One region of the Providencia sp. Me31A genome, then DNA from elsewhere that is predicted to be linked to it. Evidence: predicted binding sites of a transcription regulator. Region 1 holds the regulator's gene; each other region holds the start of a gene.
What was found. The regulator CRP, encoded in region 1, controls carbon source genes, mostly activating them, when cyclic AMP is high. The targets are predictions, from matches to a motif close to ATGTGANNNNNNTCACAT.
Positions count from the first base shown of each region.

Region 1 (10,876 bases):
ATGTGAAGCTAGCCGCAAAGGTATGCCAGTATTGATCAGTACCGGTGATAAAGATATGGCGCAGTTGGTTGAGCCAAACATCACTCTTATCAATACCATGAATAATACTATTTTGGGGCCTGATGAAGTCAAAGAAAAATATGGCGTGCCCCCTGAGCTGATCATTGACTTCTTAGCACTAATGGGTGACTCATCAGACAACATTCCCGGTGTTCCCGGTGTGGGAGAAAAAACGGCTCTCGCGTTATTGCAAGGGATTGGTAGTTTAGAAACGATTTATAGTGACCTTGAAGCCATCGCGCCTTTAGGGTTTCGAGGCTCAAAAACATTAGCACCAAAAATGGCTGAAAACCGTGAACTGGCTTTTTTATCGTACCAACTTGCGACCATAAAAACGGATGTTGAGTTAGAAAAAACTTGTGAGGAATTGCAAGTTGCTCAACCTGATGCGGATAAACTGCATCAATTGTTTAGCCGTTATGAGTTTAAACGCTGGTTAGCAGATATAGAAAGTGGCACTTGGATGGATGGCAAAAACACCAATACAAAAGTGCCAACGAGCCAAACCGCTGTCCGTGCTAAAGCGATAGCGCCCTCTGTACCAACGTTGAGTGCGGAAAATTACCAGACTATCTTAGATGCTGAAAGTCTTGCTCGTTGGATCGAAAAGTTAAGTACGGCATCTGTATTTGCTTTTGATACTGAAACTGACAGCTTAGATACGCAGGAAGCTCGTCTTGTGGGTATGTCGTTTGCTATTGAAGCAGGGCATGCGGCGTATTTACCCGTGGGTCATGACTACCTTGACGCGCCAGTACAACTATCTCTTGATGAAGTATTACCATTGATGAAACCGATACTTGAGAACGAAAATATTCTCAAAATTGGTCAAAACTTAAAGTATGACGCAGAAGTTCTTGAAAACTATGATATTGAGCTAAAAGGTATTGGCTACGATACCATGCTAGAGTCCTATGTCCTTAATAGTGTTGCAGGAATGGGGCGTCATGATATGGACAGCTTGGCTGAACGCCATTTAAACCATAAAACAGTCAGTTTTGAAGAGATTGCAGGTAAGGGTAAAAAACAACTGACGTTCAACCAAATTGCGTTAGAAGAAGCAGCGAATTATGCGGCAGAAGATGCCGATGTAACGTTATTACTTCATCAAGCATTGTACCCACAATTGGAAGCAGAGCCGAAGCTCAATCATATATTCCAAAATATTGAAATGCCATTAGTTCCAGTATTAGTCAGAATGGAACGCAAAGGGGTATTAATTAATGCGAGTGTGTTGGCGGCTCAATCAAAAGTGATCACAGCTCGCCTAGCGGAGCTTGAAAAAGAGGCATTTGAATTAGCTGGAGAAGAGTTTAACCTTGCTTCGCCAAAGCAATTGCAAACTATTTTGTTTGAAAAGCTACAATTGCCTGTTATTAAGAAAACGCCAAGTGGGGCGGCGTCAACTAATGAAGAAGTACTTGAAGAGCTGGCGTTGAATCATGCCCTGCCAAAACTATTGCTTGAGCATCGCAGTTTAGCAAAATTAAAATCCACCTATACAGACAAACTGCCTCTGATGATCAACCCACGTACTGGACGAGTGCATACCTCTTACCACCAAGCAGTCACAGCAACAGGGCGTTTATCTTCGCGGGACCCAAACCTGCAAAATATCCCCGTGAGAACCGAAGAAGGGCGTCGAATTCGCCAAGCGTTCGTGGCACGTGAAGGCTATAAAGTGATGGCGGCGGATTATTCACAAATTGAATTACGTATTATGGCGCACCTTTCACAAGACAAAGGCCTATTAACCGCATTTGCGGAAGGTAAAGACATCCATAAAGCAACGGCGGCAGAAGTTTTTGGTGTGCCTCTTGAGCAAGTCACCAGCGACCAGCGCCGCAGTGCCAAAGCGATTAACTTTGGCCTGATTTATGGTATGAGTGCATTTGGTTTGGCTCGTCAGCTCGGTATTCCTCGTGGCGAAGCTCAACGTTATATGGATTTATACTTTGAGCGTTACCCCGGAGTCCTGCGTTATATGGAAAATACGCGCGTTCAGGCATCAGAACAAGGTTACGTTGAAACGCTGGAAGGCCGCAGGTTGTATCTTGCTGATATTAAGTCGAGTAATGGCATGCGTCGTAAAGCGGCTGAACGTGAAGCTATTAACGCCCCAATGCAGGGTACGGCGGCAGATATCATTAAAAAAGCGATGATTGCGGTTGATAACTGGTTACAAACGGAAAAACCGCATGCAGATATGTTAATGCAAGTCCACGATGAGCTGGTGTTTGAAGTGAAAGAATCGGAGTTAGAGCGCGTACAAATGCAAGTTCAAACACTGATGGAACAAAGTATGAAATTGGATGTTCCCTTAAAAGTGGATGTGGGTATCGGTGATAACTGGGATGAAGCCCATTAATATCTAAGTTTTTACCCAACTAAAAAATCAAACGCCTAATGGGGTTTTCATTGGGCGTTTTTTTATACATCTTAATAAATCGGTATTTATGCGGTTGAAATTATTTACTACAAAATGATTATAACTTTTCGATAACTCACTAATTTTTCGTTGTAAAAATCTAATATTACTGACATTTTTATGTGATATACATCTCATAAAAATGTAATAAAAATACGTTTTATAATGTTAAATTTTGTTTATTCTTTGCTGAATCGTAATAAGCTTTGAAAAAAAACTACAAAAAGCCTTTTTTTCGAATGAAAAATAAAGTACAGTATTAGGCGTAGGGTACAGAGGTAAGATGTTCTATCTTTCAGACCTTTTACTTCACGTAATCGGATTTAGCTGAATATTAGCTGCTCCAGTCAAAATTTTTGACTGGAGCATTTTTTTATCAAAATTTCAGTAAATTAGAGTCGGAGATGAAGCTGTGAGCCATTTCAGGCTCACACAGTAAGATGATCAAGCGGGTGTGCTATACCAGCTATCTAGCTTAATACGAAGTTTATCAATGCCAATTTTTTTCAGTGCGGAGAAATATTCAACTTCAATGTCCCCCTCCAATGGTGCAAGCGCTTGACGTACTTCTATCAATTGTTTTTTTCTTGCACCAGAAGCGAGTTTATCTGCTTTCGTCAATAAAACGAGAACAGGTACGTTCATCGCAACAGACCATTCAATCATCTGCATGTCGAGATCTTTCAATGGATGTCGAATATCCATTAATACGACAAGTCCTTTAATACACTCTCTTTTTTGTAGATATTCGCCAAGTGCTTGTTGCCATTTGCGCTTCATTTCTTCAGGAACTTCGGCATAACCATAGCCAGGAAGATCAACAAGGCGAACACCTTCCTCAACTTCAAATAGGTTGATTAGCTGAGTTCTTCCGGGGGTTTTACTAGTACGTGCTAAGCTTTTTTGCTGTGTTAATGCGTTTAAAGCGCTTGACTTACCCGCATTTGAGCGGCCAGCAAAAGCTACTTCGATCCCGGTATCTTTTGGTAGATGGCGGATATCGGGTGCACTGATGACAAATTTTGCCATCTGATAGTTATGATTTTTGATTGCCATTCGTCTTTCTCCCTGAGTTAGCCTCAAAAGGCTGGGGGATTATAGCTTTGCTTATGGCTTTTCGACAACTTGAAATATCCCTTGTGCGGCCTTTTGGACACTATAGAAATAATAAAATCTAAATAAACTAAAAATGGCCGCTAATTCAGGTGTTTTTTAACTCAATTAGCTGACAGTTTAACGTATTTAGTGTGTTTTAGGTTTTGGGCGTAAATATAGGTAAATCTTTAGCAATCTTGCTCGCTTAGCTCTAAAATTGCTTGATTGCAGTTGTAATAAGTCACAATGAAAGGGATCTTACATGTTAAAACGAATTTTTGTGCCACTTTTGGCCGCTTGCGCAATCAGCGCCTCCCCTCTTGCATTATCCGCTGATGAGACTTACGTTAAATTAGTCACTTCTGCGGGTAATATCGAATTAGAATTGAACAGTAAAAAAGCGCCCGTTACGACAGAAAACTTCGTTCAATATGTGAATGAAGGGTATTATAACGGAACAACCTTTCACCGTGTGATCCCTGGCTTTATGATCCAAGGCGGTGGTTTCGATAAAGATTTGCAGCAAAAACAAACTCGCGCGCCAATTAAAAATGAAGCCGATAACGGTTTACGGAATTTACGTGGCACAATTTCAATGGCTCGTACTGCCAATAAAGACAGTGCCACCAGCCAATTTTTTATTAATGTTGCTGATAACGCCTTCTTAGATCACGGCCAACGTGACTTTGGTTATGCTGTGTTTGGTAAAGTGATTAAAGGTATGGATGTGGCAGATAAAATTTCTAAAGTAAAAACAGAGAACGTCGGTCCATATCAAAATGTTCCTGTTGAGCCGATTACAATTATTTCTGCTGAAGTGATTAAAAAACCATAGTCGGTAAGGCTGAGTAGGTGAGCCCTGTCTTACCTACTCTCATGTTTTAGGCTATTTTCCTTTCATACGATTGATCTTTTATCAAATTAGTGTGAAGAGCACACCAATTTGCTTCTTTTGAGAACCAAGATACTTCCTTGTATTTAAAGTGATTCTTAACTTAAATGTATAATTGTTATATGGATGTAAAGATAATCCCATGATTTTTATATGGAAAATTTATCTGATAAAAAGCATACATTGACGTAATTAGGCTATTTTCCTGTCTTGGCTGTGCTATTATAGCCGCCCTTATCGTTTTTAGTGGTGTTTTAATCATCGTTCTGATTGCCAATACCAGTAAAGTATGCATAAGGCAATAATATATAATGATAAAAATCGGTCGGATAGGCTAATATGCTTCTACTTATTGATAATTACGATTCATTTACCTACAACCTATACCAATACTTTAGCGAGTTAGGGGCAGAGGTTGTTGTAAAGCGTAATGATGAAATTACCATCGAAGAAATTGAACAACTTTCGCCTACACATCTTGTGATTTCCCCTGGGCCATGCACACCAGATGAGGCAGGCATTTCTCTCGAAGCAATAAAATACTTTGCGGGTAAATTACCCATTTTAGGTATTTGCTTAGGGCATCAGGCGATTGGTCAGGCTTTTGGCGCATCGGTTGTAAAAGCGCGAGAAGTTATGCACGGCAAAACATCAGCAATTCACCACAATCATCAAGGGGTATTCAAAGGTTTGAATCGTCCGTTAACGGTGACGCGTTATCATTCTCTGGTGATTGCGGCAGAAACACTCCCTGTTTCTTTCGACGTATCAGCATGGTCACTGAATAATGGTGATGTTGATGAAATCATGGGAATACGGCATAAAACCTTACCTATAGAAGGCGTTCAGTTCCATCCCGAAAGCATTTTGAGTGAACAAGGTCATGAACTACTAAATAACTTTCTCAAGTATTAGCCCTGTAATGTAGTCGATAAAAAAATTAATTATGCATATTCCTCCCCTAGCTATTGCTCTTTTGTGATTTTTTATTCATATTTAATGCTTATAATTTCACTATAGCATTAAAAAAGAGCAGGTGAGGGGTATGTCAGAACAACAAGCAGTCAATCGACACACTTTTGATCAGGTTATGTTGCCTATTTTTTCGCCAGCTGAATTCATTCCTGTTAAGGGTGAAGGTAGCCGTGTTTGGGATCAACAAGGTAAAGAATACATTGATTTTGCAGGTGGGATCGCAGTTTTAGCACTAGGTCATTGTCATCCAAGCCTTGTGGCTGCTGTTCGTGAACAAAGCGAAAAACTTTGGCATGTGAGTAATATTTTTACCAATGAACAGGCGTTAAAACTGGCTCAAAAATTAACGAAAGCTACGTTTGCTGACCGTGCATTTTTTGTTAACTCAGGTTCTGAAGCGAATGAAGCGGCATTCAAGCTTGCGCGTCGTTATGCCATTACCAAATATAGCCCATATAAAACAAAGATCATCGCATTTAAGCAAGCCTTTCATGGTAGAACCTTATTTACCGTTTCGGTTGGTGGGCAAGCGAAGTACGCAGATGGTTTTGGGCCAAAACCTGCCGATATTATTCACGTACCCTTTAATGATCTTGATGCAGTTAAAGCCGTAATTGATGAAAATACTTGTGCCGTGGTATTAGAACCTGTTCAAGGGGAAGGCGGTGTTACCCCTGCGACATTAGAATTCTTGCAAGGAGTGCGGAAACTGTGTGATGAAAATAACGCATTGCTGATTTTTGATGAAGTGCAAAGTGGTATGGGGCGTACGGGTAAGCTGTTTTCTTATATGCATTACAATGTGACGCCTGATATTTTAACGACTGCAAAAGCGCTGGGTGGCGGTTTCCCTATCAGTGCCATGATCACGACAGATGAAATAGCTAAAACGATGGAAGTCGGTTCACATGGAACCACCTATGGCGGTAATCCATTAGCTTGTGCGGTAGGCAATGCGGCATTCGATATTATTAATACTGAGGAAGTGCTAATTGGTGTTGAAAAGCGTCGTGAGTTATTTATCGCTCATTTGAATAAGCTCAATGAAAAATACGGTATTTTTTCTGAGATTAGGGGAATGGGGCTACTAATTGGTGCAGAACTTGATAGTAAGTTACAAAATCGCTCAAAGGATATATTACAAGCGAGTGCGGCGGAAGGCTTGATGATGCTTAATGCCGGAACTAATGTATTGCGTTTCACGCCATCACTGATAATTTCCGAGGAAGAAATTAATAGCGGAATGGTGAAGTTCGAAAATGCCATTAAAACGCTATTAGCGTAATAAGATTAAATACCCAAAGAGAATTATCTCTTTGGGTTCTTCTTATTGTTATATATTTATTAATTTTTTATTTAGCTGCATTTTTTCTGATTGAATCCCCGCTTTCATTATCGGTAAGGAGATTATACTTTTTTGCTCATTATCATTACTGAAATCTAGTTGGTAGTATGTTTTATCGTCGTTGTTTTTCATTGAAATTAAGCCATTGCTATCTGTTGAAAAAATCTCGTTAATTGGTTCATCAAATAGAGAGTAATTATCGCTGAAGTTATCTTCATCATAATTAGAATATAGATCTTCCATGTCAGAATAGTGTTCATCAAAATAAATGTCATTATCTGAATGATGTTCATCATCTTGGTTATTGGTACTATTCGTGTCGAATGAGTTATTTTTAAAATTTTGTTGTGATACGTCCAGATGGACATTGTGTTTCTCTAACCCATTAATATAATTAGATAATAATTTTGTTATATCTTGCCCTTCAATCGAGCCTTTGGGGAAATTTTTTGGCGATATGGTTAAGATAACTTGAAAATTATCTAAGCTTATTATATAGCGATGTAATTGATTTTTATCATGGTTATCTGTTAGATAATTATTAATATTATTAAATACCGAAGAGAGTAATGCAGTTTTATTATCTCTTTGTGTTTTCTCTATTAATTGATTGTTGTTGTTATTATTTAAAGTCGAATTTTTCATCTGCCTTTTGAAATTATTCTCCTGTAATAGCTCTAAAAGTTCATTACTGAATGCCAGAGAAGGGGATGAACTTTTATTTAATGCATTGAAATTGTTAGAGCTTCTTGTTTTGGCATTTTTTTGAACAAGTGCGAGTGAATTATTTTGCTTTTTTTCTTCTACTAATAGATTTCTATTGTTGCTTGCTGTTTTACTTAAGACATATGAAGGCAATACAGAAGCAGTTTGAACATTTGCTGAATGTTCCTGTATTCTTTTCATTGTGGTTGCTGGTACATGCGTTGTCGTTCGTTGTTTTATATGAGTAGCTATTTTAGATGGAAATCTATCTTGAGTTTTGATTGGTAGTGATATTAGTTTTTCAAACTGTTGAATTTTTTCTTTCACATTGCTAGAGGTTTGGTTCCCCATCGACGAGGCAAAATGAGCTGGCTTTTTAGTGTGGAGGATTGGACTTTGTGCCAGCTCCTGTAGGTTTTTTTCAACGATGGTATTCCAAAGCGAGGAGAGTGTATTTTTAGTCTGTAAGGGTTTTTCGGTTAGCGTATCCTTATTAGTCTGAAGAGATATAAGTTTTTCAAAACGTATAACTTTTTCTTTCACATTACTTGAGGTATTGTTTTTCATCAATGGAGTAAAATGCGCTCGCTCATTAGAGTGAGGGGCTGGACTTTTTGCCAGTTCCTGTAGGTTTTTTTCAACGATGGTATCCCAAAGCGGGGAGAGTGTATTTTTAGTCGGAGAGCGACCTTCGGTTAGCATGCTCTTATTAACCTGATTTGCACCTTGTCGGGTTTGCATTGGTGATGAAGGGCTTACATCAACGTTATCTAAGTCTTGTTTTACCGCGATAGGCTGTTCTGATTTGGAGGCGATATTTTTTGTCATTGGAAAACGAAGTGTTGTTTGGCATGCTTTATTTGTTCTCCCCAAACAGCAATTTGAGTTGTTAATCAACGAATTTTTCGGCGATAAATTTATAATAGGTTTTTCAGTGTCAGCGCTATTTTTATCATAATTAATAATTATCTTTATATTTGGCATCGTATTTTCCATTGAATTCGTATTTTTAATATTTATTAAGTTTTGCACAATGCCATTTGCCTTTATTCTTATTTCTATCGAGTTGGTTTTATCGCAAGTCTCAATAGAACATGTTGGGTTAATATTTGATTTTTGAATACTATTCATAAATTAAAAATTCCTTAATCATTAATGAGTGGGATATTTTTAATCTTATATGAGGAAAAATTACTTAAATATAAAGAAACGAGGTTAGTATGTATTTACCTAATAATTCGAGTTGTATGCATACGAACGATAAAGATACTCTTGTGAACAGACACAAGTATGTGATTCGGCTAGTTGAGTGCAGTTAACACCCTGCAACTTGAGTATGACAAGTATAAAAGAATTGATCGTAATTTTAAAAATAGGTATGGCTGTTAGAGGCAAAAGATAACCCTGCATCAGTGGTAAATGATACAGGGTTATCTTAAGAGTTAGCGAGTACCGTAGACAACAATGGTTTTACCATGCGCAGAGATCAAATTTTGATCTTCAAGCATTTTCAAAATACGGCCGACAGTTTCACGAGAACAACCAACAATTTGGCCAATTTCCTGACGGGTGATCTTGATTTGCATCCCGTCTGGATGCGTCATAGCATCAGGTTGTTTCGCTAGATTCAATAGAGTTTGAGCAATACGACCAGTCACATCTAAGAAAGCGAGGTTACCCACTTTTTCTGATGTTGTCTGTAGGCGGCTGGCCATTTGCGCAGAAAGACGCATTAAAATGTCAGGGTTTACCTGAATCAATTGACGGAATTTTTTGTAAGAAATTTCTGCAACTTCGCAGGCGATTTTCGCTCTAACCCACGCAGTACGTTCTTGCCCTTCTTCAAATAAACCCAGTTCACCAATGAAATCCCCCTGATTTAGGTAGGAGAGGATCATTTCTTTGCCTTCTTCATCTTTAATTAAAACAGCCACTGATCCTTTAACAATATAGTAAAGGGTTTCTGCTTTCTCACCCTGATGGATCAGAGTGCTCTTGGATGGATACTTATGAATATGGCAGTGTGACAAAAACCATTCAAGAGTAGGGTCTGTTTGTGGCTTGCCGAGAACCATTAGCGTTATCCTCTGTATGTTATTGCAGCCATTCGGAAAAGCGTACCAGAAAGGCTGGCTTTAAAGTCACTAGCTTAGCATATTAATTTGCCTTATATACCCTAAATAATATGGAGAGCTAAATAACGTCAGCACTCTGGTTGGTTAGGGGAAAGCAAATTGATATCAACACTATAATATAATCAATAAAACGGTTGAGTTTTGATCTTAATCCTATCAACTAAGTATTGTTTGTAGCATATCCGATACAGAAAGTCTCCCCTGTATCGCTTCAGCAGAATAAAGCTGATATAACATTCATTATATCTATGGAACAATGTAGCCTTTAAACTGATTTCATTTCAAGGGGAATAAAAATGGAAGCGAGAGTTAAATGGGTCGAAGGACTTTCTTTTTTAGGTGAGTCTGCATCAGGGCATCAGGTGATGATGGATGGTAATGCAGGAGATAAAGCGCCAAGCCCAATGGAAATGGTATTAATGGCAGCAGGTGGTTGTAGTGCGATAGATGTGGTCTCTATTTTGCAAAAAGGCCGTAATGATATTTCGGATTGTGAAGTGAAATTAACATCGCAGCGTCGTGAAGAAGCCCCACGTTACTTTGTCAAAATTCATCTACATTTCATTGTAACAGGAAATGAGCTGACGGAAAAAGCAGTGGAACGTGCAGTTCAGCTATCTGCTGAAAAATATTGTTCAGTAGCATTGATGTTAGAAAAAACAGTCGAAGTAACGCATAGCTTCGAAATAAAAAATTAATTTAATTATTATAATATTTTTTTAATAATAAGATGCTTACCTTAATTAATGATAAGCATCTTATTAATTAGTGAAAAAACAACTTAATTATTTTTTTGCTTAATCAGTTTTTCAACCAATGGCGTCATGATAAGCTCCATTGCCAAGCCTAATTTGCCACCGGGTATGACAATTGTATTCATTGCCGAAATAAACGAGTCGGAAATCATTGAAAGTAAATAGGGAAAATCGATTTGCTCAAGGCCGCGAAACCGGATCACAATAAAACTTTCATCTTGTGACGGGATCGCTTTAGCAGAAAATGGGTTGGACGTGTCTACGGTTGGAACGCGCTGGAAATTAATATGCGTACGAGAGAACTGCGGGGTAATGTAATTAATATAATCCCCCATGGAGCGCACAACAGAGTCCATTACCGCTTCTCGGGAATGCCCGCGTTCTGTCGTATCACGGATCATTTTCTGAATCCATTCAAGGTTAACGATAGGAACAACCCCGACAAGTAAGTCAACATGTTGTGCAACATTATGCTCTGGTGTCACA
Region 1 covers NZ_JBKQGZ010000016.1:61,331-72,206, reverse strand. The annotation lists gene polA (DNA polymerase I) at 1-2,428, shown strand, start outside; gene ACLPIE_RS22565 (hypothetical protein) at 2,772-2,819, shown strand; gene yihA (ribosome biogenesis GTP-binding protein YihA/YsxC) at 2,933-3,544, opposite strand; gene ppiA (peptidylprolyl isomerase A) at 3,846-4,418, shown strand; gene ACLPIE_RS14270 (aminodeoxychorismate synthase component II) at 4,815-5,390, shown strand; gene ACLPIE_RS14265 (aspartate aminotransferase family protein) at 5,521-6,735, shown strand; gene ACLPIE_RS14260 (hypothetical protein) at 6,784-8,631, opposite strand; gene crp (cAMP-activated global transcriptional regulator CRP) at 8,943-9,575, opposite strand; gene ACLPIE_RS14250 (OsmC family protein) at 9,932-10,333, shown strand; gene ACLPIE_RS14245 (phosphoribulokinase) at 10,417-10,876, opposite strand, start outside.

Region 2 (10,876 bases), on a different contig from region 1:
ATTTTGCCAGTTCTTCTTTTTCTTGCAGGTATTCATCACGGAAAGCTTTCAGTTTGTCGATTTCACTTTCTGATGGATTTAAGTAGATAGTGTTATTAACACCGTCTAAAACAATAAAGTCACCATTTTTGATTTTGCTGGTGGCATCGCTGGTACCGACAATCGCCGGTAACTCAAGGGAACGAGCCATAATCGAGGTGTGCGATGTACGGCCACCTAAATCAGTGATAAAACCTAGCACTTTGTCTAAATTTAACTGTGCGGTTTCAGATGGTGTTAAATCAGCGGCAACTAAAATGACTTCTTTGTCGATGGCGCTTAAGTCGACAATAGGAATATTTAAGATATTTTTTAATAAACGCTTACCGATATCACGTACGTCGGCTGCGCGCTCTTTAAGATACTCATCATCAAGGGATTCAAGTGCTTGAGCTTGGTCTTCAATAACGGAGTAAGCCGCGGCATCAGCGGTTTTTTTATCGCTTTTGATTAAAGAGACAATTTCTTGTTCGAGCTCTTCATCTTCCAGCAGCATAATATGACCTTCAAAAATCTCAGCTTTTTCGGCTCCAAGATTTTTTTCGGCTTTCTCTTTAATCAAATTGAGTTGTTCGGCTGATTTATTACGACCCTCAATAAAGCGTGCGATTTCTTTATCAACCTGATCGTCAGCGATTTTTTTGGTACTAACAACGATAGGATCTTCTTTGAGGATTAAAGCCTGACCAAAAGCAAAACCCGGGGATACTAAAATTCCTGAAATCATAATATTACCTTACTACTGGTAGGAGTTCTGATGTCGCAGAGACTACAGTGAGTTATCATCGATTATTCAAATATCCCTGAATGAATGGCATTCAGGGACAAAGCATGAAATCGGTAAAACGAATGCTCTTGCGTGCGAAATTATTCTAATTCGCCCATCAGTTTAACTAAATGTTCAACAGCTTCTTTTTCATCTTCGCCTTCAGCGGAGATAGTAACAACTGTACCTTGAGTTAAGCCCAGAGTTTGTAATTTAAATAAGCTTTTTGCGCTAGCGGATTTTCCGCCTGAAATTAAAGAAATATCAGAAGTGAATGCTTTTGCTTCTTTCACAAATTGAGCTGCAGGGCGGGTATGTAGACCATTCGGTGCCGTAATAGTGACTTCTTGTTGGAACATATTATTTCCTCAATAACTTTCGTTTTTTTAATTACCCAGACCATTGTAGATGAAATAGACAGGGTTTGCGTATAAGTTAGATTATTAACTTGCAAAAAGGTTTCCTACTTTGTGCGTAATCAATCCTTTTTAAGTTTTTACCTACGAATTTTTGACTTTCTATTGCCTGCTGGTAAATTTTTTACGTACCGAGCAGTTGACTTAAAGTGATTAATTTCGAGGCGCAAAATAATTACTATGTTTAATACTAAACCCCGTATGAGAAATCATCCCCATCCGTGCTAAAGTTTGATCCGTGCCACAAAAAAAGCACCATTAAGGTGCTTTTTTAACGAAAATGTAACGAAAATATGTTATTCGGCTGAGATGTCAGCGAACAGAACTGTGGACAAATAACGCTCACCTGAAGATGGCAGGATCACGACAATATTTTTGTCTTTAAATGCGGGGTCTGCGGTAATTCTTTTTGCTGCTGCAATGGCAGCGCCTGATGAAATGCCAGCAAGAATCCCCTCTTTTTCCATTAGCTCGCGCGCTGTTTTTATCGCCTCGTCATCACTAATTTGAATGACTTTATCGAGCAATTTTAAATCTAAATTGCCAGGGATGAAGCCTGCACCAATACCTTGAATTTTATGTGGGCCGGGTTTGATTTCTTCCCCTGCTAGTGCCTGAGTGATAACCGGTGAAGTTTCAGGCTCAACGGCGACGATGGTGACATCTTTACCCTTGGTGTTTTTCAAGTATCGAGCAATACCCGTAATCGTGCCGCCAGTACCAACGCCAGCAACAACTACATCAACGTTGCCATCGGTATCTTCCCATATTTCAGGACCTGTGGTTTTTTCGTGAATTTCTGGGTTGGCAGGGTTATTAAATTGTTGAAGGAGTAGGTATTTCTTAGGATTGCTGTTGACTATCTCTTCGGCTTTGGCTATCGCACCTTTCATCCCTTTAGCGCCTTCAGTTAACACAAGATTAGCACCTAACGCTTTGAGTAATTTACGGCGTTCGATACTCATAGTTTCTGGCATGGTTAAGGTGAGTTTATAGCCCCTTGCCGCCGCAACATAAGCGAGTGCAATCCCAGTGTTACCACTTGTTGGTTCTACTAATTCTTTGTCTTTGTTCAGGATACCTTTTTTCTCTGCATCCCAAATCATGTTAGCACCAATACGGCATTTAACACTGAAACTTGGGTTACGAGATTCCACTTTTGCTAAAATATGGCCATTGCCAAAATGTTTTAAGCGAACGAGTGGGGTGTGTCCAATGGTCAACGAATTATCTTCATAAATTTTGCTCATGGGATATCCTTAAAAATCGAATCGGTTAGCGAATTGAGTTGTGTTAGTGCGTAGATGACTAATTACAATATGAATTCAACATACGTGAAGAACAGATTAATGCAAATATGATTTGGGTCTAAGCTTATAACAAAACGCTATTTTAGATCTAATCGTTCTAAGAAATGATTATAGTGTAACAAAAATAAAGTAATAGAAGGGCGCAGGTAGTCAACCTGCGCAAATCAGAAGAGAACAATCAATAGCGAGCGTAGCGGATACGGTACCTATCCACCCACATCAATGTCGCCCCACAGACGGCAACAGGCATGATAACTAAATTGACGATAGGTACCATCATGAGCAAGCTAACAACGCCACCAAATTGAATGTTTCTCATCCGTTCTTTTGCTAGCGCCTGCTTCATTTCGCTAAAACCGACTCGATGGTTGTCAAATGGGTAGTCGCAATATTGGATGGACATCATCCAAGCACCGAATAAAAACCATAAGATAGGGGCAACAGTTTGGCCAATAGCAGGAATAAAAAATAAGACAAGTAACCCAATGGCTCGCGGCAAATAGTAACCGATGCGTACAAATTCACGTTTTATCATACGTGGAACATCTTTTAATAATTCGGCGATGCCAGTATCAGGAGCGGGTTTACCTGTCAGCTCGGCTTCAAGTTTTTCAGAGAGCCAGCCATTAAATGGTGCAGCAATAATGTTGGCAATGGTACTGAAAAAATAAGTAAATATTAAAATAATAGAAATAACAGCAAGTGGGAAAAGTATATAATCAAGCCACTGTAACCAATCAGGAACATAGCTCATCACTTTTTCTATCCAGCCACCAAGCTTAGTATATAACCACCAAAATGCGCCGCCTAAGAACAGAATATTGGCTAGCAGAGGCAAAATGACAAAGCGTTTTATACCGGGACGTGTAATTAGTCGCCATCCTTGTGTAAAATAATAAAAACCTGAATGGTCTTTTTGTGGCGAAAATGTCGATTGGGTCATACTTCTTGTTCTCTCCTTTTCGGTTGACCATGTATCATATAGATATGAAATTAGACTGACTAGCCATTATTTGCTTAAAAAAACAGCAAACGAAAGCGGAATGTTCTCTTTCTTGTAAGAAAATCGTTCTGAGGGTTGCACTTAGAGCAATTGAGAAATAATCTTAAGGTAGTTTCCGCCATGATGGCATTATCATTCATCAACTAGAGATAGCAGCGATGCAGGATTTGCGTCTGATATTAGTGGTCGTAGGTGCGATAGCCATTATCGCTTTATTACTGCATGGTTTATGGACCAGCCGTAAAGAGCGTTCTAAGTTATTTCGTGACAGACCCATAAAACGTAGAAAAAACGATACGCAGGAGAGCTCATCTGATTATGATGATTCTGCATTATTTACTGAAAATCAACCTACTCAGCAGGCACCGATTCATCCCACTGCAACTGAGACAGAGACTGTATATCCGGTAAAAAATGACTCTCAAGTTGAACCTAGTATACAGCCATCATCATCAGCCGAACCGGCTGTTGAATTAGACATTACGCCTGAAAAAAATCTTCAGGTTGAGCATAGCGTGGCATCGAAGGCTGAAGCGCCTCATGTTCCAGAGCAATTAACCATCAATATGAATGATGAAATTGCGCAGGAGCCTGCTCGCAATTTAGCATCTGAGCCACATATTGATTCTCATAACCTAAAAGAAGACTCACATGAACAAGCAGCGGCGCACACTGAGACGAAAACTGAACAACAGGAAAATTCTGCTACAACAAATAGCAAGGAGACAGTCCTGGTACTTCATGTAGCCGCTCATCAAGGGCAAGAGTTACAAGGTGAGGTCTTACTTCAAAGTATTTTACAAGCTGGTTTCCAGTTCGGGGCAATGAATATTTTCCATCGTCATGTCCATCCATCAGGAACAGGGCCGGTTTTGTTTAGTTTAGCTAATATGGTGAAGCCAGGTTCATTTGACCCTGAAACCATGTCAGAATTCTCTACCCCAGGGGTTTCCATGTTCATGATGGTGCCATCGTATGGGGAAGCAGGGCAAAACTTTAAGCTTATGCTTCAGGCAGCTCAACGCATCGCATCGGATGCCGGTGGGGTGGTTCTTGACGATGAACGCAAAATGCTTACACCTCAAAAAATAGAGGTGTACCATGCGCGAATTAGAAATACATTGAGCTAAGCAACGGTTTCATAAAACCCCCTTGATTGGGGGTTTTTTATCTTTACGAGTGGATCATGACTACCAAACAAGAAATTGAAGAACTAAAAAAACAATTACGTCACCATGAATATCAATATCATGTATTAGATGCGCCAGAAATTCCTGATGTTGAATACGATAAGCTGATGCAACGCTTGAAAAGCATTGAAGAAGCACACCCTGAGCTTATCACGAACGACTCACCAACCCAGCGAGTGGGCGCTGCACCTTTATCCGCTTTTGAAACGGTTCGTCATGAAATACCAATGTTGTCACTAGACAACGTATTTGATGAAGAAAGTTATTTAGCGTTCGATAAACGTGTGAGAGACCGATTAAAAAACCATGAACAGCTCACATTTTGTTGTGAGCTAAAGCTAGATGGCTTAGCGGTTAGCCTTTTATATGAGAATGGTGAGCTAGTGCAGGCTGCAACTCGTGGAGATGGCACTGTCGGTGAAAATATTACTGCCAATGTACGCACTATTCGTGCCATCCCTTTACGTTTAACGGGAGACAATATACCTGAGCGAGTGGAAATCCGTGGTGAAGTTTTTATGCCACAAAAAGGTTTCGAAGAACTGAATGAACAGGCGCGGAAGACGGGTGGAAAAGTTTTTGCCAATCCACGTAATGCTGCTGCTGGTTCTTTACGTCAGCTTGATCCACGTATAACGGCTAAAAGGCCATTAACTTTCTATTGTTATGGTGTCGGTCTAGTCGAAGGTGAAACGTTGCCTGATACTCATTATGAACGCCTAATGCTGTTTAAAAAATGGGGTTTGCCTGTGAGTGAGTATGTTCAGTTACGTGTAGGTTCTCAAGCGGTATTAGATTTTTATCATGAAATAGAGCGTGTTCGTCCTGAACTTGGCTTTGATATTGATGGTGTGGTTATCAAAGTAAACTCGATAGCAATTCAAGAGGAATTAGGCTTTGTGTCACGGGCTCCTCGTTGGGCGACGGCATTTAAGTTTCCTGCTCAAGAACAAATTACATTACTCAAAGATGTTGAGTTCCAAGTCGGTCGTACAGGCGCAATTACCCCTGTAGCTCGTTTAGAGCCCGTACAAGTAGCGGGTGTTATCGTGAGTAATGCCACATTGCATAATGCGGATGAAATTGAACGTCTTGGGGTACATATAGGCGATACTGTGGTTATCCGACGTGCAGGCGATGTTATTCCTCAAATTGTGAGCGTTGTTGTAGAGCAACGTCCTGCCGATAGCCGTGCAATTGTATTTCCAACCCATTGTCCAGTTTGTGGTTCTGACATTGAGCGTGTTGAAGGCGAAGCCGTCGCGCGCTGTACTGGCGGGCTGATTTGTGGGGCTCAACGTAAAGAAGCGTTAAAACACTTTGTGTCTCGCCGTGCAATGGATGTTGATGGTATGGGGGACAAAATCATCGACCAATTGGTTGATAAAGAGTATGTCAAAACGCCTGCTGACCTTTATCAATTAAGTGCAGGTATTTTAACTGGACTTGACCGTATGGGGCCAAAGTCAGCACAAAAATTGGTCGATGCATTAGATAAATCCAAGCAAACAACTTTGGCCCGCTTTATTTATGCGCTTGGTATTCGCGAAGTTGGAGAGGCAACAGCCGCTAACTTAGCGGCGCATTATGCCACTCTTGATGCAGTTATGGCCGCAGATGAAGAGTCTTTGAAGACAGTACAAGATATTGGGCATGTGGTAGCAAAGCATGTGGTGAACTTTTTTCACGAGGAACATAATAAAGCCGTCATTTATGACTTAGTGAATAAGGCAAATATCCATTGGCCGGAAGTGAAAGTGATTAATCGTGCTGAGATTGATAGCCCATTTGCAGGTAAAACGGTGGTATTAACGGGGTCAATGAGTATATTAACCCGTGATGAGGCAAAAGATAAATTAGTGGCATTAGGGGCGAAAGTGGCGGGTAGCGTTTCTAAGAAAACTGATATGGTAATCGCAGGGGAAGCCGCAGGTTCAAAATTAGCTAAGGCAAATAAATTAGGAATTCCTGTTATTGATGAAGATGAGCTAATTCGTTTGCTGAATATCGAATAGTAAACTATATTCTATTTGGCTTAGTTACTGGATTTGAATCAAGCGAGTTTGAATTAAGTGGCTAAGCCAGTCGTAGGTTATTGTAAGACATAAACTAAATTTTCATTTATATTTCTATACAAAAAAGGTCATTTGACTCTTTCTTCATGATTAAAACGTGATCTCCTTCTGTTTTTAGCAAAATACACATAGTAAGTTTTCATTTAAATGTGACCGTTGTCTCATTTAAATGTTATCTATTACATAGAATATACGCATAGACTGATTCTTAAATTTGTTGGAGTCGCATATGACCTCGATCCTGCATTTCGTTTTGTCCTTAGTAGTAATTGCTGCTCTTGCTATTTTAGCAAGTAGTAATCGTAGAGGTATCCGTCCTCGCTATGTTGTTCAACTGCTGGTTATTCAAATTGCATTAGCGTATTTGTTCTTAAAATCTAATATTGGTGAATCCTTTGTTCTTGGTGTTGCAGGGGTGTTTACACACTTGTTGGGCTATGCGGCAGAAGGAACTAAGTTTATTTTCGGTGGGATGATTGAAGGCAACTTAGCATTCTTCTTCTTACAAGTACTGTGTCCGATTATTTTTATTTCTGCACTGATCGGGATCTTACAGCACATCAAAATTCTACCTATCGTGATCCGTATCATCGGTACTGTGTTATCGAAAGTGAACGGTATGGGGAAATTAGAATCTTTTAACGCAGTAAGCTCATTATTATTGGGTCAGTCAGAGAACTTTATTGCGTATAAAGATCAATTGAACCGCATGTCAGAGCGCAGAATGTACACTATGGCAGCAACGGCAATGTCTACAGTATCAATGTCTATCGTTGGTGCTTATATGACAATGCTAGAGCCTCGCTTTGTGGTTGCAGCGTTAGTATTGAATATGTTTGGTACTTTCGTCGTCCTATCATTAATCAACCCATACCCACCAGAAGGTGAAGAAGACATTCAAATGAGCAACCTGCATGAGGGTCAAAGCTTCTTTGAAATGTTAGGCGAATATATTCTTGCTGGGTTTAAAGTTGCGATTATCGTGTCTGCGATGTTGATTGGGTTTATTGCCCTGATCGCAATGGTTAATGGTATTTTCTCAGCCGTATTCGGTGTTGATTTCCAAACCATGTTAGGTTACGTGTTCTATCCGTTTGCTTGGATACTGGGTATTCCTGCGGATGAGGCCTTACAAGTGGGTGGTATCATGGCCGTTAAGATGGTAACCAATGAGTTCGTTGCAATGGATGGCTTACAAGCGATTGCAGGTGGCTTATCTGAGCGTTCTATTGGTATCTTATCGGTATTCTTAGTCTCTTTTGCCAATTTCTCTTCCATCGGTATCATTGCAGGTGCGATTAAAGGCTTAGATGAAAAACAAGGTAACACCGTTGCTCGTTTTGGTTTGAAATTACTGTACGGTTCAACGTTAGTTAGCTTCTTATCAGCGGCTGTTGTTGGGTTAGTTTTGTAATCGACAAAAACATGTTAAATTAAAAAACGGCGTTCAGATGAGCGCCGTTTTTTTGTCTAAGGTGAAATAGAGAAATAATGATGGAAAAGCAAGATCTTATTGATATGGCGAATACCTATATGCCATTTGGTAAATACAAAGGCTGTGTGCTAATTGATTTACCAGAAGAATATTTATTATGGTTTTATAAAAAGGGAGAGTTTCCAGCAGGGCGTTTAGGCCAACTAATGGAAATGACGTTAGGGTTAAAAATCGAAGGGTTAGAAGGCCTCGTAAAACCGTTAAAGCGAGGTTAATTATGCCCAAGTGCGTTAGTAATTTTTTGGCTTAAAGCAATAAACAATTCTTGTTCTTGCGGCGTTAATACCGCTTTCACTTTAGCTGCATTTTCAGCACGCCCTATCGCTGCACGTTGTAAAAACTGGTGCCCTTTTTCAGTTAAATGGGTAATCAACTCCCGCCTATCTTGCTCTGATTGATATTGTTCTACGAAATCATAGGATTTCAGGACTCGTAGAAATTTCGATAAATTTTGGCGGGAAAGACCAAGAGATTGGCTTAATTGGCTGGGTGTTAAATCGCCTTTTAGTCTCAATATTTCCAGAACGTCATATTGCCCCCAAGTGATTTGCTCAGGGGTAAAGCTGACCCTGCGTGCGACTAACGTGCATTGCAACAGGGAAAGGGCATCTTCAAGAGAATTAGACATCATCATTATTCCTTAATATTCAATATACTGAGTATATATTGGTTTTAATGATAATACGATGAGTTGATTAACTTTGGTTAATTAATTATAGTTAACTAAAGTTAACTATAATTGAGGTGAATTGTGGATAAATTCAATCATCGAGTAGCACTCATTACAGGGGCATCAACAGGTGTCGGGTTTGGTATTGCGAAAAAACTGCATCTTCTTGGTGCCAGCGTTGTTATTACAGGGCGTAATGAAACCGCTTTGCAACAAGCGGTTCAAGAGATAGACCCAGCAGGCAACCGTGTTTGGGCGATAAGAATGGATGTGGCAAATGCGCAAGACTTTAAAACAACAGTCGAAAAAATAGAGCAAAAATATGGTGCTTTGCACTATTTAGTGAATAATGCGGGGATCACAGGCCCTCATGGGGTAAACATTGAAGATTATCCTTTAGAGGCTTGGCACGAGGTGATTGAAACCGATATAACAGGGGCTTTTCACGGCATGAAATATAGTATTCCGGCTATTTTACGCAGTGGAGGCGGTGCAATTGTGAATTTGTCTGCTTGTAATGGTGTGGCTGGGATAGCGGGGATAGCCCCCTATACAGCAGCAAAACACGCTGTATTAGGGTTAACACGTTCAGCCGCCTTAGAGAATGCACAAAAAGGCATCCGTATTAATGCCATTGGCCCCGGTTATGTAGAAACACCGAATATTGCAATGTTACCGCAAGAAACGCAAAAATGGATGGCTTCAACCCATCCAATGGGCAGGATGGCAACACGAGAAGAAATTGCCAACGTGGTCGCTTTTTTGTTATCTGATGATAGTAGCTTTATTACGGGGGCATTTATTCCTGTTGATGGGGGTTATACAACACAATAATAAGCCGTTAGGGTTTGGCGTCTGTTCGGCAATGAGATAAGACGCCAATTACATTTAGAAAAACTAAATTTGCCTACTATGTGGCAATATTACCAAAGGTGACTAAACGTGCTGAAATCATCGGATTTGTAAAATGGATAAAACAGAAAATAGCTTACTAGGAAGATAAGATGGTGGAGCTAAGCGGGATCGAACCGCTGACCTCTTGCATGCCATGCAAGCGCTCTCCCAGCTGAGCTATAGCCCCAATCGATAGATTTTGTTGTTTTAAATATGCCACCTAACAGGGAATTAGATGGTGGAGCTAAGCGGGATCGAACCGCTGACCTCTTGCATGCCATGCAAGCGCTCTCCCAGCTGAGCTATAGCCCCAAACAAAATCTTTTTGACGAAAGGCATCATATTCAAGCTAGGTTAGAGTGTCAATAAAATAATCGGGTTTTAGGTTTAATTGCTGAAATATAGAACATTTTGCAAGTGATTAAGTGAGAGGCGTGAATTGCCCCCAATAAATTGAGGGCAAGAGATTTCAATTATTGTGCGGAAGCTTCACGTTCAGCAATAAAAGCTAATGCTTTGTCAATACGAGCAATAGAACGTGCTTGCCCGATTGCATGGACAGTTACATCAAGTCCAGGGGACTGACCTGCACCAGTAACAGCAACACGTAATGGCATGCCGACTTTCCCCATACCAACGTCTAGCTCAGTTGCAGTGGCTTCGATGGCTTGATGGACATTTTCAGCTGTCCAATCGGTGATAGCTGCTAGTTTGTCTTTTACCACTTCTAATGGTTGGCGAGCGACGGGGCGTAAGTGTTTCTTAGCCGCATCAGCGTCAAACTCGTCAAAGTCTTGGTAGAAATAATGGCAAGATTCAGCCATCTCTTTCAATGTTTTACAGCGGTCACCTAATAATTTAATCAAATCAACTAATTGAGGGCCAGTACTGGTATCAATATTTTGTTGTTCGATATGCCATGCTAGGTAAGTAGCGACTTCTTCAGCTGGTAATGTATTGATATAATGGTGGTTTAACCACAGCAGTTTATCAGTGTTAAATGCACTAGCAGACTTAC
Region 2 covers NZ_JBKQGZ010000017.1:39,499-50,374, reverse strand. The annotation lists gene ptsI (phosphoenolpyruvate-protein phosphotransferase PtsI) at 1-766, opposite strand, end outside; gene ptsH (phosphocarrier protein Hpr) at 907-1,164, opposite strand; gene cysK (cysteine synthase A) at 1,518-2,471, opposite strand; gene cysZ (sulfate transporter CysZ) at 2,710-3,474, opposite strand; gene zipA (cell division protein ZipA) at 3,693-4,664, shown strand; gene ligA (NAD-dependent DNA ligase LigA) at 4,721-6,739, shown strand; gene ACLPIE_RS14780 (NupC/NupG family nucleoside CNT transporter) at 7,029-8,213, shown strand; gene ACLPIE_RS14775 (DUF3820 family protein) at 8,294-8,509, shown strand; gene ACLPIE_RS14770 (MarR family winged helix-turn-helix transcriptional regulator) at 8,506-8,928, opposite strand; gene ACLPIE_RS14765 (SDR family NAD(P)-dependent oxidoreductase) at 9,046-9,798, shown strand; tRNA gene ACLPIE_RS14760 (tRNA-Ala) at 9,970-10,045, opposite strand; tRNA gene ACLPIE_RS14755 (tRNA-Ala) at 10,095-10,170, opposite strand; gene gltX (glutamate--tRNA ligase) at 10,332-10,876, opposite strand, start outside.
Region 2: the regulator CRP is predicted to act here: its motif matches at 6,947-6,964, upstream of ACLPIE_RS14780 (NupC/NupG family nucleoside CNT transporter).

Region 3 (10,876 bases), on a different contig from region 1:
TGACGTAAAATAATTTGCCTTGTGCTCACGCCACAAACTAACGCGGCTTCAATAAACTCTTTACGTTTTAGCCCTAACGTTTGTCCACGTACGATACGAGCCATATCTAACCAAGACACCATACCAATCGCGACAAAAATCAATAAAATATTCGTACCAAATAAGGTGACTAATAAAATAACAAAGAACATAAATGGAAATGAGTTTAGGATTTCTAATAAGCGCATCATGAGCGAGTCAACCTTCCCCCCTACATAACCCGCTAGCGAACCATAAAGTGTGCCAACCACCACGGCCACTAACGCAGCAGCGACACCCACCATCAAAGAGATCCGCCCGCCTATCGCAACACGGACAAGTAAATCCCGCCCCGAAGCATCCGTTCCAAAATAGTGCCCAGTTGCCATATCCGGTGGCATTGACATCATTTCCCAATCCGTATCGTCATAAAGGAATGGCGACAACATTGGTGCGAAAATAACAAACAGCGTAATTAAAAATAAAACACATAAACTCACAATCGCGGCACGGTTATGCATAAAACGGCGTCTAGCATCCTGCCACAGACTGCGGCCTTCAATATCTAATTGCTCCGAAAAATGTTCCAGAGCGTCACTATTTTTTTGATTTGATAACATAGTGTCTCTCCGGCTTAGTAACGAATTTTAGGGTCAATAACGGCATATAGGACATCGACAATGGCATTAAATGCGATTGTCAGCACCCCAACTAAAATTGTTAAACTTAGCACCAACGAATAATCACGATTAAGTGCACCGTTCACAAACAATTGGCCAATTCCGGGTAACCCAAAAATAGTTTCAATCACCATCGAACCCGTAATAATTCCAACAAATGCTGGCCCCATATAGGAAAGTACGGGAAGCAACGCAGGTTTAAGAGCATGACGTAAAATAATTGTTCTCAGTGGCAAGCCTTTCGCACGCGCAGTGCGAATAAAGTTTGAATGCATAATTTCGATCATCGACCCGCGTGTAATACGCGAGATACTGGCAATATATGCCAACGACAATGCCACCATAGGTAAAATCATGTGTTTCAGGTTACCGCCATCCCAACCACCACCGGGAAGCCATTTCAAATGAATGGCAAAAATCAGCACCAACAAGGGTGCGACAACAAAGCTTGGGATAACAACCCCCGTCATGGCAAAACCCATGACAGTAAAATCCCATTTAGTATTTTGGTTTAGCGCAGCAATAACCCCCGCAGAAACCCCAAACAATACGGCAACAATAAAGGCCGTTGCCCCAAGTTTGGCTGATACAGGGAATGCTTTCGCGACTAAATCATTAACACTGTAGTCTTTATATTTGAATGAGGGCCCAAAGTCCCCTTTAGATAGCTGAATCAAATAGTTGAAATATTGTTTATACATTGGGTCATTTAAATGATACTTAGCCTCAATGTTTGCCATCACCTCAGGGGAGAGTTTACGTTCTCCAGTAAAAGGGCTCCCTGGAGCTAATCGCATCATAAAAAATGAAATGGTAATCAAAATCAAAAGAGTCGGGATCGCCTCAAGCACCCGACGCAAAATGAATTTAAACATCGCTCTTTCCTACTTCTATTGCCTGTTAGGCTAATATCTGGCCCCGATAAGGCCAGAACTGATTTATTAGTGTTTGATGATATATAAATCTTTAGTGTGTAAGTTATCTAACGGGTCTTTGCCGCTATATCCACCTACATAAGGTTTAACCAAACGTGTATTAACGTAGTAGTAAAGTGGAACAACACCAGAATCTTTATCGAGTAATTGTTCGGCTTGCTGATAAAGCGCTGCACGCTCTTCATCTGTTTTCACTTGCAATGTTTTCTTCATTACAGTGTCAAAATCGGTGTTTTTATAGTGAACAGTATTATTACTGCTGTAGGAAAGTAACATATTAAGGAATGAAGATGGCTCATTATAATCAGCACACCAACCCGCACGAGCAACGTCATAAGCACCTTGGTGACGGCTGTCTAAGAATGTTTTCCACTCTTGGTTTTCTAACTTAACCTCTGCCCCAATGTTTTTCTTCCACATAGATGCCGCTGCAATAGCGATACGTTTATGCAAGTCCGATGTGTTATATAATAATTTGAATTTTAAAGGATTAGATTTGTTATAACCCGCATCTTCTAATAACTGTTTGGCTTTTTCATTACGTTGTTCTTGGGTCATATTTGCGTACCAGTCTGGCTTTTCGGCTTTCATACCGCTGGTAAATGGTGGCGTAAACCCATAAGCAGGAATATCCCCCTGCGCCTTCACTTTATAAGTAATTGTATCCCTGTCCATTGACAGTTTTAATGCTTCTCTCACACGAGGGTCATTAAATGGTGGTTTCTCATTATTAATTTCATAATAGTAAGTACACAAGTACGGACTTACACGTAATTCATCAGGCATATTCTTTTGTAAACTTTTGAACTGCTCAATAGGTAAGTTACTGTATGTCATATCTATTTCACCACTACGGTAGCGATTTACGTCAGTAACTTCTGAAGAAATTGGCAAGAATGTCACTTGGTCAATCACTGTATTTGCATTATCCCAATAAGTCGGGCTACGCTCTAAAATAATGCGCTCATTGACTGTCCAGCCTTTTAATTTATAGGCTCCATTTCCAACAAAGTTTTGTGGTTGAGTCCATTTAGCACCATGTTTTTCAATGACTTTTTTATTGACTGGCGACATTGATGGGTGAGCCAACAATTTAGGAATATAGGGAACTGCCTCACTTAAAGAAATAGCTAACGTTTTATCATCTAACGCTTTTACACCCAACTCCGATGGTTTTTTCTTACCTGCGATCACATCATCAATATTTTGAATATGAGCATATTGTAAATAGCTTGCATAAGGAGATGCAGTGTCAGGGTCGGCTAAACGTTGCCAGCTATACACAAAGTCTTCTGCCGTGACAGGGTCACCATTTGACCATTTAGCACCATCCCGAATTTTAAATGTCCACTCAGTAAAATCTTTATTTTCCCAGCTAGTTGCAGAGCCTGGCAAAATCTCACCATCAGGGCCAACAATGGTAATACCTTCAAAAAGATCCCTAGCTAAAGCCGACTCAGGAACGCCTTCTATTTTATGGGGATCTAACGATTGTGGCTCGGAGCCGTTATTACGAACGAGAATTTGCTTATCTGCAAGTTCAACACCCGCGGGAATGGTTGCAGCAAAGCTACTTGCAATCGATCCCATCGCGAGTCCAGCTGTAACGCTTAAAGCAACAAACGTTTTATTGATTAATTTACTCATCTTATCGATTACTCCCTACATATTAATTATGATTGTGTGTTGATTTATATTCATAGAATTGATGAACACTTTTTATAATTATTTAAATACTATTAATTAGATTCAATTATATATAACCGTTTAATATCCATATGATCAAGAGGGTCATTACCTTTAAATCCACCAATTGTGGGCTTTATCATGCGAGCACTGACACGATAATAAACGGGGATAACAGCTGAATCCTTATCTAGTAAGGCCTCCGCTTGTTGGTATATAAAATGACGAGATGGGCCATCAGGCGCAGTTAAAGCTTGTTCAAGTAAGGAATCAAAGGCTGGATTATTATAAAATGCAGTGTTGTTACTGTTTTGCGACAACATCATATTCAGAAAAGCACTGGGTTCATTGTAATCTGCACACCAAGTTGCTCTGGCGATATCATAGTGCCCTTCATGGCGACTTTGTAATGATGTTTTCCACTCTTGATTCTGCAAAATAACTTGCACTCCAAGATTCTTTTGCCACATAGATGCGGCAGCAATGGCCTGCTGCTTATTTTGATCAGAAGTATTATATAACAATGAAAATTTTAACGGATTTTGCTTGCTATATCCCGCTTCAAGAAGTAAATCTCTTGCTCGTTGATAGCGTTGTTCAGCGGATAAACTCGCCCACGCCGGTATAGCAAAATCACCATTATTTATAAATGTAGGTGTAAACCCATACGCCGCAATTTGTCCTTGTCCCATAATTTTATGGGTGATCGTTTCTCTATCTAGCCCTAGTTTTAGTGCTTCACGAACGCGAGGATCATTAAAAGGGACTTTCTGGTTGTTTATTTCATAGTAAAATGTACACAAATAAGGGCGAACATAGAGTTCATTGGGGTTTTCCTGCTGCATTTTTTTATACAGTACAGGGGGGATCGCTGAGTTAGAGATATCAATTTCACCACTACGATACCGGTTAATATCGCTAACTTCCGAAGTGATAGCTAAAAAGGTCGCTTGCTCAATACGACTATTTTTATTATCCCAATACAGCGGGTTTCGTTTAACAACGATACGTTCATTAACTACCCACTTGTCCAATATATATGCCCCATTACCAATAAAGTTTGCTGGCCGCGTCCATTTATCACCATACTTTTCAATGGCTTTTCTATTAACTGGCTTCATTGATGTATGAGAAAGCATATCCACGAAATAGGGAATAGGATGGCTTAGCGTCACTTGTAAGTGCTGAGGGTCAATAGCCTTTACCCCTAATGTGGATACAGGCATCTTGCCAGATAAAATTGCTTGGGCATTTAAAATATAGGCATTTTGCAAATAGCTAGAATAAGGGGAAGCCGTCAAAGGGTCTGATAAACGTCGCCAACTATACACAAAGTCTTCAGCGGTTACCGGAGTGCCATCACTCCACTTTGCATCTTCCCGTAGAGTAAAAACCCATGTTGTATAATTATCATGAGTCCAGCTTTTAGCCACACCAGGAACCGCTTTGCCATCAACATCGGTGTAAACGAGTCCTTCAAGCAAATTCAAAATGATATTACCTTCAGGCACCCCCTCCACTTTGTGGGGATCAAGGGATGTCACTTCAGAACCGTTATTAACTGTAATAATTTGCTTTGATTTATCTGTAATATCAGCAGTATTACCATCTAATGTGATAAGTAATAAAGAAAGTACACTTAACCTCATTACTGATTTGATCATCATATCCCTCATGAATCTACGCTAATAGTAAAGCTACTCAATTATTCCCTCTCTAGGTACTCATTTTTCTATCACTTGGTCATTGTCAATAACAGTTCGCGTATACAATTAATTAACATTCTTTAGCTAAAAATTTTATTTAAAAAATCAAATCGTGATGCACTAAAATAATTTATTCATTTAATTACAATTAATTACATAAAACATTAAACTTTACTAGTCCAGCTCTGTAATTTACATTCCAAACATATCATTAACAATCAGTAATGAGAATAGTGAATAAATTTACACAGCTCACAATTCCTTACTTTTTATGCCTGATTTAGCAAAAAATGCCATATATAATTATAATCATCACATTTTTATATGTGCCTATTAATAATTAAAGCATTAAGAATCTGCAAAGGTGATCAAGTTTCTAGGACAGAGCAAGAGTGAAAAACCGTAGAAAAGAGAGAATGAATAGAAAATATGGCTGCAAATAGATACTTGCAGCCAATGAAATGTAGAAAAATTATAATAAACCTGGAAATATTGCCTTAACACCGGTCACAATAAATTCGATACCCAATGACATTAGTAGCAGTCCCATAATACGTGTAACAACGTTGATCCCTGTTTGCCCTAAATAACGCACGAGTAAAGAAGCTGAACGAAACAATAACCAACAACAAAAAGCAAAAGTGATACTTGTCAGCGCTAAACCAAGAAAGTTTTGCCAACCATGCCAGCGGGATGACCATACAATACATGAGCTGATCGCACCCGGTCCTGCCATTAGCGGCAATGCAAGTGGTACAACACCGATACTATCTCGAACTGCGGTTTCTGTTTTCTCTTGCTTATTTTGTTTGTCTTCACCTATTTTTCCGCTGATCATCGACATCGCAATCGTCACGATCAGTATCCCACCGGCAATACGAAATGAATCAATAGATATTCCAAATAATTGCAGTATCGAGTCACCAATTAATAATGATGTACATAAAATTATAGCAACCGATGTATTCGCTATTGTATTGGTTTTGTTTCTTCCTGCATTGCTTTGATAATTAGTCATGCTAATAAACACAGGTAGGATACCAACTGGGTTTACCAACGCAAAAAGACCAATAAAAAACTTAATGTAACCTGATAAATCGAGTAATGCGCTGCTCACTCATACATTTCCTTAAAAAGTTCTCTACCGAGATTCATTGATGTCTTTTGTAATTTTATCACTGATGTTGTTAATTTTCTTGAACAAAGCACGACTTTATTTAACTTGCTCAATTTATTGTTTAATTAATCGCTATGGTTAAATTACAACCATCTATTATTTTAATTAAATTAAATTCAGTGACGTAATCCACAAAATTAGTTTATTTACCGCAAATCGCCTTGCTGAAAGGAGTCAGCCTAAGGATTTCGTGACCTAGATCACTTTATTTAATTACTATTTTGTTAATCTATTCTTAACTGATAGGCAAAGTTGATGGGAAAACAGTCACTAACTTAAGCTTTAAATAAGGTTTTTAAGCCAATAGGCGATGATGAGCGACGTTATAATTAATATTATCTATACTTTCACTTTTAAGCGGTCTTTTTCAGCCCTATTGATAATAAATACATTGCTCATTGGCTTAAAAAGTTTAACATTTATCAGGAGTAATCTATATGTCCGTAACTAACGTTACCGAACTCAATGAACTCGTTGCTCGTGTCAAAAAAGCTCAACGTGAATTCGCGACTTTTTCACAAGAAAAAGTTGATGCAATTTTCCGCGCTGCTGCCCTTGCTGCCGCTGATGCACGTATCCCTCTTGCAAAACTCGCTGTTGAAGAATCTGGTATGGGGATTGTTGAAGATAAAGTAATCAAAAACCACTTTGCTTCAGAATATATCTACAACGCCTATAAAGACGAAAAAACCTGTGGGACGTTATCTGAAGACCCAACTTTTGGCACAATCACAATCGCAGAGCCTATCGGTATTATCTGTGGTATCGTGCCAACCACTAACCCAACCTCAACCGCAATTTTTAAATCACTTATTAGTTTAAAAACACGTAATGCGATTATTTTCTCGCCACATCCTCGAGCAAAAGTCGCAACTAACCGTGCCGCTGAAATCGTACTGAATGCCGCTATTGCCGCTGGAGCACCGAAAGATATTATTGGTTGGATTGACTCCCCATCCGTTGAATTATCAAATGCGCTGATGCACCACCCAGATATTAACCTGATCCTAGCAACCGGTGGCCCTGGTATGGTTAAAGCTGCTTATAGTTCAGGTAAACCCGCTATCGGTGTAGGTGCAGGTAACACCCCTGTTGTTATTGATGAAACTGCGGATATTAAACGCGCTGTCGCATCCATACTCATGTCAAAAACCTTCGATAATGGCGTGATTTGTGCTTCTGAACAATCTGTCGTCGTCGTAGATGAAATTTACAATCAAGTACGCGAGCGTTTCTCGAATCATGGCGGTTACCTATTACAAGGTAAAGAACTCAAAGCCGTTCAAGATATCATCTTAAAAAATGGTAACTTGAATGCAGCAATTGTTGGCCAGCCCGCACATAAAATTGCTGAGATGGCGGGTATCTCAGTACCTACAACCACTAAAATTCTCATTGGTGAAGTAAAACTTATTGATGAGTCAGAGCCATTCGCTCACGAAAAGCTATCTCCATTATTAGCAATGTATCGTGGTAAAAACTTTGAAGATGCCGTTAACAAAGCAGAACAACTCGTCGAAATGGGCGGGATCGGTCATACCTCTTGTTTATACACTGACCAAGATAACCAACACGAACGTGTTAACTATTTTGGCCAAAAAATGAAAACGGCGCGTATTCTTATTAATACGCCTGCGTCACAAGGTGGTATCGGTGACCTATATAACTTTAAATTAGCTCCTTCTCTTACACTAGGTTGCGGTTCTTGGGGAGGTAACTCTATCTCCGAAAACGTAGGTCCAAAACATTTGATCAATACCAAAACTGTGGCGAAGAGAGCTGAAAATATGTTATGGCATAAACTTCCAAACTCGATCTACTTCCGCCGTGGCTGCTTACCTATTGCCCTTGAAGAGATTGCAACTGATGGTGCTAAACGTGCCTTTATCGTTACTGATGGCTATCTATTCAATAATGGTTATGTTGACGAAGTCGTCAATGTTCTAAAAAAACATCATATTGAAACTGACGTTTTCTTTGAAGTTGAAGCTGACCCAACGTTAACCGTGGTTCGAAAAGGTGCAGCACAAATGCAAGCCTTCAAACCCGATGTAATTATTGCATTAGGTGGTGGTTCACCAATGGATGCTGCAAAAATCATGTGGGTAATGTACGAACATCCTGAAACACATTTTGAAGAACTGGCGCTACGCTTTATGGATATTCGTAAACGTATCCACCGTTTCCCGAAAATGGGCGTTAAAGCTAAATTAGTTGCGATCACTACCACTTCAGGTACGGGTTCAGAAGTCACACCATTTGCAGTGGTAACAGATGATAAAACAGGCCAAAAATATCCATTAGCTGACTATGCGTTAACACCAAACATGGCAATCGTTGATGCAAACTTGGTAATGAACATGCCTAAATCACTAACTGCATTTGGTGGTTTAGATGCAGTAACTCACGCTTTGGAAGCATACGTATCTGTATTAGCGAATGAGTTTACTGATGGCCAAGCACTAAAAGCATTAAGTTTATTAAAAGATTATCTACCGGCTAGCTACCATGAGGGAGCCAAAAACCCAGTCGCGAGAGAGCGTGTTCATAATGGCGCTACCCTTGCAGGTATTGCATTTGCTAACGCCTTCTTAGGTGTATGTCACTCAATGGCCCATAAACTTGGTTCAGAGTTCCATATTCCTCACGGCTTAGCAAACGCCCTGCTAATCTGTAACGTGATCCGTTTCAATGCGAATGATAACCCAACTAAACAAACCGCGTTTAGCCAATATGATCGCCCTCATGCACGTCGTCAGTATGCTGAAATAGCGGATCACCTTGGGTTAACAAATACCGAAGATCGCACTGGCACTAAAATTGAGAAATTATTAGCATGGCTAGATGAAATGAAGGCTGACTTAGGCATTCCTAAATCCATTCGCGAAACCGGGGTTTCTGAGGCTGACTTCTTAGCACGAGTAGATAAACTGTCTGAAGATGCATTTGATGACCAATGTACCGGTGCTAACCCACGTTATCCGTTAATCTCTGAAATTAAACAGTTATTACTGGATTCCTATTACGGTCGTGATTTTGTCGAACACTCCGCAGTACCTGTTACCGAGAAAGCGGAGAAAGTAGAAAAGAAAACGTCTTCAAAAAAAGTAGCTGAGAAAAAAACAGCAAAAAATAAATAATTAAGAAAATATTAACTAGCCCTGATATAAACTAACAATTTTTCAGGCATAAAACGCGCAATGAACCTCATTGCGCGTTTTATCGTTTAACGATAAATATGGACGCTTTTCATTATAAAGCAGGGTTAATGCTTAAACTAACTACCCTGCCTCTGCTAAGTTACCCCAGAGACTACGTTTTAACATTCCATTTACTCGCTCTGCTCGCGCATTTTGATCGCAAGCATAACCATCTGGTATAGGACATTATGCTTTTTATGGATGCCCTGATTTTTCAATGAACAATAATGAATAATATTGTAGTCTGCGATCGAAGTGGTCGATCTCTGGTATTTCTAAATATCGTATTTTTAATGCATAGCGTAACGATTTATTCACTGTCTTCGTTTTTATAGTGTCATCTAAATGATAGTCTACAATTTTTTTGTGAGTAAGTGCGTTTTGCTGGCACTAATAAACGCCGTTTTTTAATAAAGATAATAATCGGTTACGTACAATAACCAATCAATTTTAGACTGAAAGAATGTCAACCTTATTTAGCATGGCCCACATTATTAATAATAAGGGCACTGTATAATACAATGCCTTTTTTTTAGCCACATCAAATTAAATTATTTTATACGGCTTGATTAATTAATATTATAATAAGCAGGTTTAAATAGCTTAGGTCATATCATCAAATACACGCATCACGTAATTCTCTAGAATTGTGTGTATTTCTCTATACCTTATTAATTAATTTTATCTAAAGTGTGCCGCTTTTTTAGGGATAATCCCTTCATGCATCAATTGCGCCTGCTTTATTGCTTCTGAGTAATGTTTACGGCACACAGAGATATACTTCTCATTACCGCCTATATCGACTTGAGCACCTTCATATACAGGTATACCATCACTTCCTATACGTAATACTTTATTTGCCTTACGACCGCAGTAGCAAACGGTTTTCAGCTCAACTAGTTTATCAGCCCAAGCAAGTAAATATTGGCTACCTTCAAATAATTGTCCTGCAAAATCGGTCCGTAAGCCATAACATAAAACAGGAATATCTTCGTTATCGACGATATCACAAAGTTCTTCTACTTGTTTTTTTGTTAAAAACTGGCATTCATCGATAAGAACACAATGTATTTTCTGTAAACTATTTTCTTGAGTAATAACCTCCGCCATGTTTGTTTCTGTTGAATAGAGTAACGCTTGTGCTGACAAACCAATACGTGAAGTTACTTTTCCTTGAGCAAAGCGGTTATCAATCTCTGCGGTAAAAATAACCGTACGCATCCCTCTTTCATTATAGTTATACGATGACTGCAACAATGACGTTGATTTGCCTGCATTCATTGCGGAATAATAAAAATAAAGCTGAGCCATTTGGCTGTTTCCTCAAAATTAATATACAGATCAATTTTACCATAAAGAACATCGTTAGATTAGCAATATTGGCATAATCGCTCTTTATCTATTGAAAAATTAACCCTTTTTTTCGACACTGAGTTGCCTCAGTACAAATAATGTTTGCCTTATATGCAATAAA
Region 3 covers NZ_JBKQGZ010000003.1:26,257-37,132, reverse strand. The annotation lists gene oppC (oligopeptide ABC transporter permease OppC) at 1-638, opposite strand, end outside; gene oppB (oligopeptide ABC transporter permease OppB) at 653-1,573, opposite strand; gene oppA (oligopeptide ABC transporter substrate-binding protein OppA) at 1,640-3,280, opposite strand; gene ACLPIE_RS02895 (ABC transporter substrate-binding protein) at 3,373-4,995, opposite strand; gene ACLPIE_RS02890 (YchE family NAAT transporter) at 5,498-6,142, opposite strand; gene adhE (bifunctional acetaldehyde-CoA/alcohol dehydrogenase) at 6,640-9,342, shown strand; gene ACLPIE_RS02880 (thymidine kinase) at 10,084-10,713, opposite strand.
Region 3: the regulator CRP is predicted to act here: its motif matches at 6,391-6,408, upstream of adhE (bifunctional acetaldehyde-CoA/alcohol dehydrogenase).